DNA from 2 places in the Mesorhizobium sp. ANAO-SY3R2 genome. Region 2 is predicted to be linked to the other one. Evidence: riboswitches for the same ligand, from Rfam matches in the RefSeq annotation. Region 2 holds a riboswitch; the other holds the start of a gene.
What was found. A riboswitch is a leader RNA that binds a small molecule or an ion and turns the genes downstream of it on or off. The one in region 2 is predicted to bind cobalamin.
Positions count from the first base shown of each region.

Region 1 (4,347 bases), 690 kb from region 2:
GATCAGCCTGATATCGGCGACATGGCTTTCGCCGGGCAACAGGGCGAGCGCGATGCCTTTTTCACGCGCGATTGCGGCAAGCCGGTCGCAGCCGTAGCGCCACCAGTCATAGCCGCCGAGGATGCGAACCAGAATCACCTTGGCGTGCGCAGCCACGCTATCGATCCAGAGATCGACCGACATTGGATGCCTGAGGTCGCGCAGGCTGGCGAGACGCATCGAGGGGAGGCGTTCGGCGTCAGCCTTCCAGGCGCTGGCGAGGCCGGCCAGGTCGCTGTCGGTGAAGGACAGCGCCACCACATCCGCCGGCTGCTGCCGCAGATCGACTGGCTCGATGAGATCGTCGAGCGAGGCGGAGGTGGTGGTGAGGATGTGCATCCGGCCTAGCCTACCAGAATGCGCTCGATGGCCGGGCGGTCGAGCCCCTTGAGACCGATCACGACCAGGCGCGAGCGGCGGTCGTCCTCGGCCGTCCAGGCGCGGTCGTAATAGTGGTTGACGCGCGGGCCGACGGCCTGGACCAGCAGGCGCATCGGCTTGCCGCCGACCTCGACGAAGCCCTTCACGCGCAGCACGTTTTCTTCTTCGGCTGCGGTGGCGACGCGCTTGGCCAGTTCATCGGGATGGGCGATCGAGGGGATATCGATGACGAAGGTGTCGAAGTCGTCGTGCTCGTGGTCGAAAGCGCCGTCGTGATGGGTCTTGCGATTTTCGATGTCGTCCTCGACGGCGAGGCCGAGGCCGAGCAGAACGGAGGGATCGACCTTGCCGAGTGCTGTCGGCACGATCTTGACCGCGCGCGCAAGGTGCTCGCCGATGATGGCGTTGGCGCGGGCATGGCCGTTGGCGTCGAGCAGATCGCTCTTCGACAGAATGATGAGGTCGGCGCAGGCGACCTGGTCCTCGAACACCTCCTCGACCGGATCGTCATGGTCGAGCGAATCATCGGCGCTACGCTGGGCGGCGAGCGCGTCCATGTCGGAAGCGACCTTGCCGTCCGCGAGTGCTGCACCGTCGACCACGGCGATGACACCGTCGACGGTGACGCGGCTCTTGACGGACGGCCATTGGAAGGCCTGGACCAGCGGCTTGGGCAGTGCGAGGCCGGAGGTCTCGATCAGGATGTGGTCGACGCGCGGCGTGCGTGCCAGGATCTGGTCGAGCGCGGGCACGAAATCATCAGCCACGGTGCAGCAGATGCAGCCATTGGCCAGTTCTACGATGTTTTCTTCTGGACAGGTGTCGATGCCGCAACCCTTCAGGATTTCGCCGTCGATGCCGACATCGCCGAACTCGTTGACGATGATGGCGAGGCGCTTGCCCTTCGAATTTTCGAGCAGGTTGCGGATCAGCGTCGTCTTGCCGGCGCCGAGAAAGCCGGTGACGACGGTGCAGGGAACGCGTTCGACGGAGGCGGTCATTTGTTTTCCTTGATGAGTGCAAGTGGGGGGATGCGCGCGATGAGGCCGCGCTTGAGACTGTCGGGACGGCCGCGCCACGGGATCAGGCCATCGGTCGAGGTGGAAAAGAGTTTTGCCCCGGTGACGAGGTCTTCGCCCGATGTGACCCTGAGATCGCCGAAGACGTAGCTCCACGAACCATTGCGAATGAGGGCCGCACTCAGGCGGCGCTTGCAATTGCCGAGACACTCGACGCTGCGCACGGCGATATTTTCGCCGCTGGCCGCAAGCCTGGCATCTTCGGCCAGTCGGGTGCCGGCGCGGGGATGCGCATCCGAGCCGGTTTCGTCGCGGCAGGACGAGCAGACGAGAATCGTCACCGCAGCTGCGCGCGTGTCGGCGTCACCGCTGGATGCGTCCCCAATTTCGACCGAGGGATTGTCGTCGAGTTCCAAAATACCAGGCTCCTTGCCTGGGACACCCGCCAGGCGATCGGATCAATGTTGCAGACGGCAGGTCTCCTGGCTCGCGAGTCGTCGCCTTCGCACCGCCTTCCCGGGAGTACATCCCAGTGGTTACCGGCCTTGGCTCGTCGCTTACAGTTGCGGGGACAGCCGCGGATTTGACGCCAAAGCGCCGCACCGCATTCCCTCTTAGCCTCCGCCGTTGCGGGCGAAGGACCGTCTGATGGCGATTTAGGCTTTCGTGAGGGGAGGAGTCAACGCAAGCGAGCGACCCGCAATGTCGCGAAGCGCCGGCCCGAGGTCGCCGGCTGGCGTTACCTCAATGCGTTCGAGGCCGAGCCAGGCGCGCATCTGCTCCAGTTCTTCATGGAGTTCGGCAGCCGTTTCCGATGGGGCGCAGGGCTCTGAATAGGCGGCATGGACGCGCAGGACGCCTGCCGGCCGGTCGGCCTTGAGGTCGATACGGGCGACGATGCGCTCGCCGAGCAGGAACGGCAGCACATAATAGCCGTACTGGCGCTTTTCCGCCGGCGTGTAGATTTCGATGCGATAGCGGAAGCCGAACAGGCTTTCGGCGCGGGAACGTTCGAAGACCAGCGGATCGAATGGCGCGAGTAGCGCGCGTGCCTGCACCTTGCGCGGAATGCGCGCCTCGGCATGCAGATAGGCCTGCCTGTCCCAGCCCTCGACGCGCACGGGAATCAGTTCGCTCGAATCGACCAGTTCTTCGATGCGGCCTTTCATGTCGGCTGGGGACAGGCGGAAGTAATCGCGCAAACAGGCGGCGGTCGCCACGCCATGGGCGCGGGCGGAGATTCGCAGCAGTTCGCGCTGGGCATCGGCCGGGGCAGGAACGGGGCGATCATATATGGCCGCCGGCAGCACGCGCTCGGGCAGATCATAGAGCCGCTCGAAGCCGCGGCGCGAATGGGTGGTGATGCGGCCGGCCCAGAACAGCCATTCGAAGGCGTGTTTTTCGCGGCTCCAGCCCCACCAGCCGCCGGAGCCTTTCGCTCCTTCTATGTCGGACGCGGCGATCGGCCCGCGATCGACGACCTGGCGAAAAATCTCGTCGATATAGGTTTTGTTGTCGCGGCCGAATTTGGTCAGGCCGCCATACATGCCGTCGTGATTGGCGGCGCGTTCCATGCGCCAGCGCATCAGAGGCCAGGTGTCGAGCGGCAGCAGCGAGGCTTCATGCGCCCAGTATTCGAATGTCAGGCGCTTGCGCGACTGCATCGCCTCGTCGAGCAGCGCCATGGGGTAGGGCCCGAGGCGCGAATAAAGCGGCATGTAGTGTGCGCGGACCACGGCACTGACCGAGTCGATCTGGAACAGGCCGGTTCGGTCGAGCACGCGCTGCAGGTGCCGTCGGGTGATGGCACCCGAAGGGCGTGGGTCGGCAAAACCCTGGGCCGCCAAAGCAACGCGGCGGGCGGCGGAAAGCGAGAGTTTTTCCTTCATTGCGGCAAGCTATCGCAGTCTCAAGGTGGATGACGCAAGGGCAGTGGAATCAGTTCTTGCTGCAGATGCTAGCAGGACCGCGGTCCAGGACTTGTCAGGAGTGTAAAGTGGAGTAAAAATAGAAAGAAATAAAACGCGAGTCATCCACGCAGGATTTTGGTCCAGCGGTGCGCTTTGCCACCTTTCGGACAAGGTTGGGCTTGCTTCGCCCGACCGCCTGCGCTAACCGTCGCCGCGTTGCAGCACGACCGTTCGTCCGAGGCGACGATCTTGCGTCGCGCTTCCGGAAACGGACCCCGTGCTGTAATTCTGGGTGGATTGGCCACCAACGGAATTCGCAGCATGAACGCTCTCTTGAGTTCGTATCTGCCCATCGTGATTTTCATCGGTGTGGCGCTCGTGGTTGGCATAGCCCTTATCGTGGCGCCCTTCCTGGTTGCCTACCGCAGTCCGGATCCGGAAAAGCTGTCTGCCTACGAGTGCGGCTTCAACTCGTTCGACGATGCCCGCATGAAGTTCGACATCCGCTTCTACCTGGTGTCCATCCTGTTCATCATCTTCGACCTCGAAGTTGCCTTCCTGTTCCCGTGGGCTGTGTCCTTCGGCGAGATCGGCATGCTCGGCTTCTGGTCGATGATGGTCTTCCTGGCCGTGCTGACCATCGGCTTTATCTATGAGTGGAAAAAGGGAGCGCTGGAATGGGATTGAACGACGCCTCCGGCACCCTGATCGCACCGAAGCCGAAAGGCATCATCGATCCGAACACCGGCAAGCCCATCGGTTCTGACGACGCCTTCTTCGGCGAGATCAACAACGAGTTGGCCGACAAGGGCTTTCTCGTTACCTCGTCCGAGGCGCTCATCACCTGGGCCCGTACCGGTTCGCTGATGTACATGACCTTCGGTCTGGCTTGCTGCGCGGTCGAGATGATTCACTCGGCCATGCCGCGCTATGACAGCGAGCGGTTCGGCATCGCACCGCGCGCTTCACCGCGCCAGTCCGACATCATGATCGTTGCC
Region 1 is NZ_CP159955.1:1,313,903-1,318,249, forward strand. Features, by position in the region: gene cobN (cobaltochelatase subunit CobN) at 1-378, opposite strand, end outside; gene cobW (cobalamin biosynthesis protein CobW) at 384-1,421, opposite strand; gene ABSY17_RS11100 (DUF1636 family protein) at 1,418-1,855, opposite strand; cobalamin riboswitch at 1,894-2,100, opposite strand; gene ABSY17_RS11105 (winged helix-turn-helix domain-containing protein) at 2,096-3,328, opposite strand; gene ABSY17_RS11110 (NADH-quinone oxidoreductase subunit A) at 3,671-4,036, shown strand; gene ABSY17_RS11115 (NuoB/complex I 20 kDa subunit family protein) at 4,027-4,347, shown strand, end outside.
Region 1: it holds a riboswitch for cobalamin, as region 2 does, so the genes downstream of both, ABSY17_RS11100 (DUF1636 family protein) here and bluB (5,6-dimethylbenzimidazole synthase) in region 2, are expected to answer to the same signal.

Region 2 (4,347 bases):
AAGCGCGATCATAGGTCGATCCGGAGATGCCGTTGTCGGCGGCGACAGCGCGGAAGCTCGCCACCCAGCGCTGGAATCCGGGCTCTGCTGCGGCCGGGCCTGCTGGCAACATCAGCGCGAACGACAGTCCGGCAATCGCGACGAAGCCTGCCAGGCCTTTGGCGGTTTTGCGAAGGGGCATTCTTTCCTCCAAGGAGAGATCAGAAAGTCGATTCATCGCCGAACCAGGTTATCAATCGGTTTACCATGGACCCCCGAGGGAACGAAAAGCCGATCTTGGGATTGTGCCTGACTTGGCGGAGCAATCAAGATCGCGTGATCCATCATCTTGCACGACGACGGCGAATGTGTGAACGCATTCAATATTCTTCAATGCCGGTGTGGCAGAACCCGCGCCGACAGTCACAAACCATCGTCGGACGACCACCCAATGAAACGAGTTCGCAAGGCAGTATTTCCCGTTGCAGGCCTGGGCACACGCTTCCTGCCGGCCACGAAGTCGATTCCGAAGGAAATGCTGACGGTGGTTGACCGGCCGGTCATCCAGTATGTGGTCGACGAGGCCCGCGAGGCGGGCATCGAGCATTTCATCTTCGTCACCGGTCGCAACAAGGCGGTCATCGAAGACCATTTCGACGTCCAGTTCGAACTCTACGATACGCTGGCACAGCGCGGTAAAAGCGAGCAGCTCGAACGCCTGCAGAAGTTGCAGCCGGCGCCGGGCCAGACCTCGTTCACCCGCCAGCAGGTGCCGCTCGGCCTTGGCCATGCGGTGTGGTGCGCGCGCGAACTGGTAGGCGACGAGCCCTTCGCGCTGCTTCTGCCCGACATGATCATGCAGTCGGAAAAGAGCTGCATGCGTGAAATGGTCGAGCTTTACGCCGAGACCGGCAACAACATCGTCGCCGTGCAGGAGTGCGATCCGGCCGAGGCGCACAAATATGGCATCGTCGGCAAGGGCAGGGCGGTTCACACCGGCTTCGAGATCGAAGGCATGGTGGAGAAGCCGAAGCCCGGCACCGCGCCGTCGAACTTGTATATCAATGGCCGCTACATCCTGCAGCCGGAGATTTTCGACCTACTGGCCAAGCAGGAGCGCGGCGCGGGCGACGAGATCCAGCTCACCGACGCGATGCTGAAGCTCGAGAAGACCCAGCACTTCTACGGCTACCACTATCGCGGCCGGACCTTCGACTGCGGCTCGCCGGAAGGCTTCGTCGAGGCAAATGTCGCTTTCGCGCTGTCGCGCACCGATCTCAATGCGCATATGGCAGACGTGATCGAAGGCCTGTTGCGCGAGACGAAGGCCCGCCGCTAACCGATTGCCATGTCGCCCGCGCGCCGGTTTTGGACGCGCGGGGGGTGGCATCGTGCCCTGCCGGCCTCTAAAGACGGTCCGCTAGGTGCCCGCAGCAATGCGGGAGAATCGGGAACACGGTGAAAATCCGTGGCGTGCCCAACGCTGTATGAGGGACCGCATCGGCAAGTGCCACTGTTCGCAGGAGCGGGAAGGTGCTGTTGCGGGTTGAACTCGAGCCAGAAGACCGGCCTGGCAGAAATGGTCCACCGCATGGTCAGGCGGGCGGACGCCGTTTCTATCGCAAGGGGACACGCGATGCCGGCCACCAACAATCATGCAAGCCGTGGGTCATTCGACGCTGCGGCCCAGGACGCCGTCTACCGGGCAATCTTCACACGCCGCGACGTGCGCAGCCATTTCCTGCCCGATCCGCTCGACGACGAAGTGCTGGCGCGGCTGCTGCTTGCCGCCCATCACGCGCCTTCGGTCGGCTTCATGCAGCCATGGAATTTCATCGTCATCCGCGATCTGGCGCGTCGGCAACAGGTCCGCGACCTGTTCTTTGACGCTCGCCGGCAGGAGGTCGAGCATATCGGCGCGGATCGACAGGCGCTCTATCGCAAGCTCAAGCTCGAAGGCATCTGCGAAAGCCCGCTCAACCTTGTTGTCACCTGCGACCGCAGCCGCTCGGAAAACTCGCCGCTCGGTCGCTGGCACAACCCGGAGATGGACCTCTACAGCACCGTCTGTGCGGTGCAGAATTTCTGGCTGGCGGCGCGTGCCGAAGGCGTCGGCGTTGGCTGGGTCAGCATCATCGACCGGGAGGCGCTGAAGCAATTGCTCGCCATTCCCGATCACGCCGTACCGGTCGCCTATCTCTGCGTCGGGCGCGTATCCGAGTTCGCGCCAAAGCCTGATCTCGAGCGGCACGGCTGGGGTAGCAGGCTGCCGCTGGCAGATCTCATCATGAGCGAGGTCTTTGCCGGGGTGGGGGAGGAGCCTCTCAAGCGCATCGCCGCCGGCATGGCGCCATCAGCGGTTTAGCGCTGCACATTCACGCCGAGGAAGATGCTGTTGGTCGTGCTGTCGCGGCCGGGCAGCGTGCTGTTCATCGTTTCGTGGCGCAGCCGGCCGGTAAGCCCTGCATAGCGGCTGAGCCACCAGGTCAGGCCGGCTTCGGCGGTCAGGCCCAATTCGTGGTCGCCGGTGCCGGGATAATCACGCCAGCCTAGGCCCACCGTCGCCAGGCCGGTCAGGTCGGCGCGCATCTGGCGCTCGACGCCGAGGCGGCCGGCATAGAGCACCGAGCCGCTTTCGCCTGGTGTCGTCGAACCCTCGACACCAGTGGTGCCATTGAGGCGGACGATGGTGCCGCGCAGGGGTGACCATCTGAGGTCGGCGGCAACGGTCGCCGCGGAGACGGTGTTCAGGCGGTCGTCGTCGAAATTCTCCGACATCCAGCCGGCAGAAAGCTCGCCGCCGAATTTCTCCCCCATGTCGAGCTCGACGCCGGCGCGGACGCCCACCACGTTCGAAGAGCGTTCGAACCCGGCGGTGTCGAACGTCTGGTCGTAGATGCGGCGGCCATATTCGACCTCGCCAAATGGTGTTATGGCCGGCGACAGCTCGTAGCCCAAGCGGAACGTCCCGGCATAGAGCGTGGAGTTGCGGTCCTTCTGCGACAGCGTGGCGCCGCCGGGCAGGTCGGCGTTGCCGTAAATCTCGCTGGTGGCTTCGCCGGCCAGGCCGAGGCGAAGATTGCCGATATCTTTTTCCAGCCCCAGTGCGGCGTCGATGGTCTGCAGTGTCGCGCGCTCGGCCGGGCCGGCGATGACGACGGGCGAAGTCGCCGATTCCGGGCTGACAGTGTAGGCGAGCCCGCCGGTGGCACGGAGATCGTCGGCAAACTCCAGCTCCAGGGCGCCGTCGATGCCGCCGGCTAGATCCTTCACCTCCTGGCCGGACAGCGTTCTGCGGAAGCCGCCATAGGCATTGATGGTCGCCGAATGGGTCTCCCAGTCGGACGCCGCATTCAGCCGCACAGTGGTTTCCGACAGCACGGCTGACTGACCGTTGGCGCTCGAATTGGCGTTGGAGGTCGCGACGATGCCCTGTTCCAGGCCCGACCTGAGCACGAAGCTGCCCAGGCGGATGCCGACGGCCTCGAACGGGTTTTCGTCAGGCTGTCGCTGGCGCGCCTCGATGGCGCCTTGGCGCACCGATTCCGGACCCTGCCCGCCCTGAAGCTCGGAATCGACCGGGCCCTGGCGAACGACGGCGGTCATGATGTCGTCCGTTTCGACCGGGTTGGCTGGCCGCGCGGCCGCTGCCCCGGGCGGCGACATCAGCCGCAGGCGCGCCTCTTCCGCACGCTGGCGTGCGGTTGTCGCCGGGCGAATCGGTGCGGCTGGTGTGTCAAAATTGCTCTCCGCGCCCGGCGGTTCGCTGAACAGGGTGCTCGAATTTCCTGGCTGGTCGGGAACTGCGCCAGCGCTCACTGGCTGGTAGGTCGCCGGCGGATTTTGGCTGCCCGCTTCTGCCGCTTCGGCCTCCGCAGCGCGCCTTTCCCGCAACATTTGTCCGAGCAGCAGATGGCTCACCGCGCTTTCGGTGACCGTACCGCGCAGGCCGGCTTCCTGGGCGTGCAAAAATGCGGCACAGGACAGTGTCGCCGCGCTTGCCGTTGCCAGCAACACGCAGATTCGCGCACCTCTCCAGTGTCCATTTCGCTTCGGCCAGACCCGCGCCATCGTCACCACTGCTTCGCCGGCGCTTGGGCGCCGCACTTACCAACTGGTAAATGGCCGTGGTTAACGGAGCGTTTCCGGCACCGGCCGGGGCCCGATGCCGGGTCGATAATGATGGACAGAAATCGTCCGAAACGCTAACGCATGCGCCATGCACGCTGGATCTCTGAAAAAAGAGCCGGACCGGCAGGCGTCGATCGCCTCCGCGCTCCGCACCGTCACCACCGAGCAGGTCGGGGTCGCCGCCCTCGTGGCCGCGCTCGAAGGCCCATTGGCCGATCCCTTCGCCGAAGCGGTATC
Region 2 is NZ_CP159955.1:620,407-624,753, forward strand. Features, by position in the region: gene ABSY17_RS07750 (lytic murein transglycosylase) at 1-181, opposite strand, end outside; gene galU (UTP--glucose-1-phosphate uridylyltransferase GalU) at 431-1,318, shown strand; cobalamin riboswitch at 1,385-1,568, shown strand; gene bluB (5,6-dimethylbenzimidazole synthase) at 1,616-2,344, shown strand; gene ABSY17_RS07765 (outer membrane beta-barrel protein) at 2,341-3,996, opposite strand; gene ABSY17_RS07770 (SIS domain-containing protein) at 4,199-4,347, shown strand, end outside.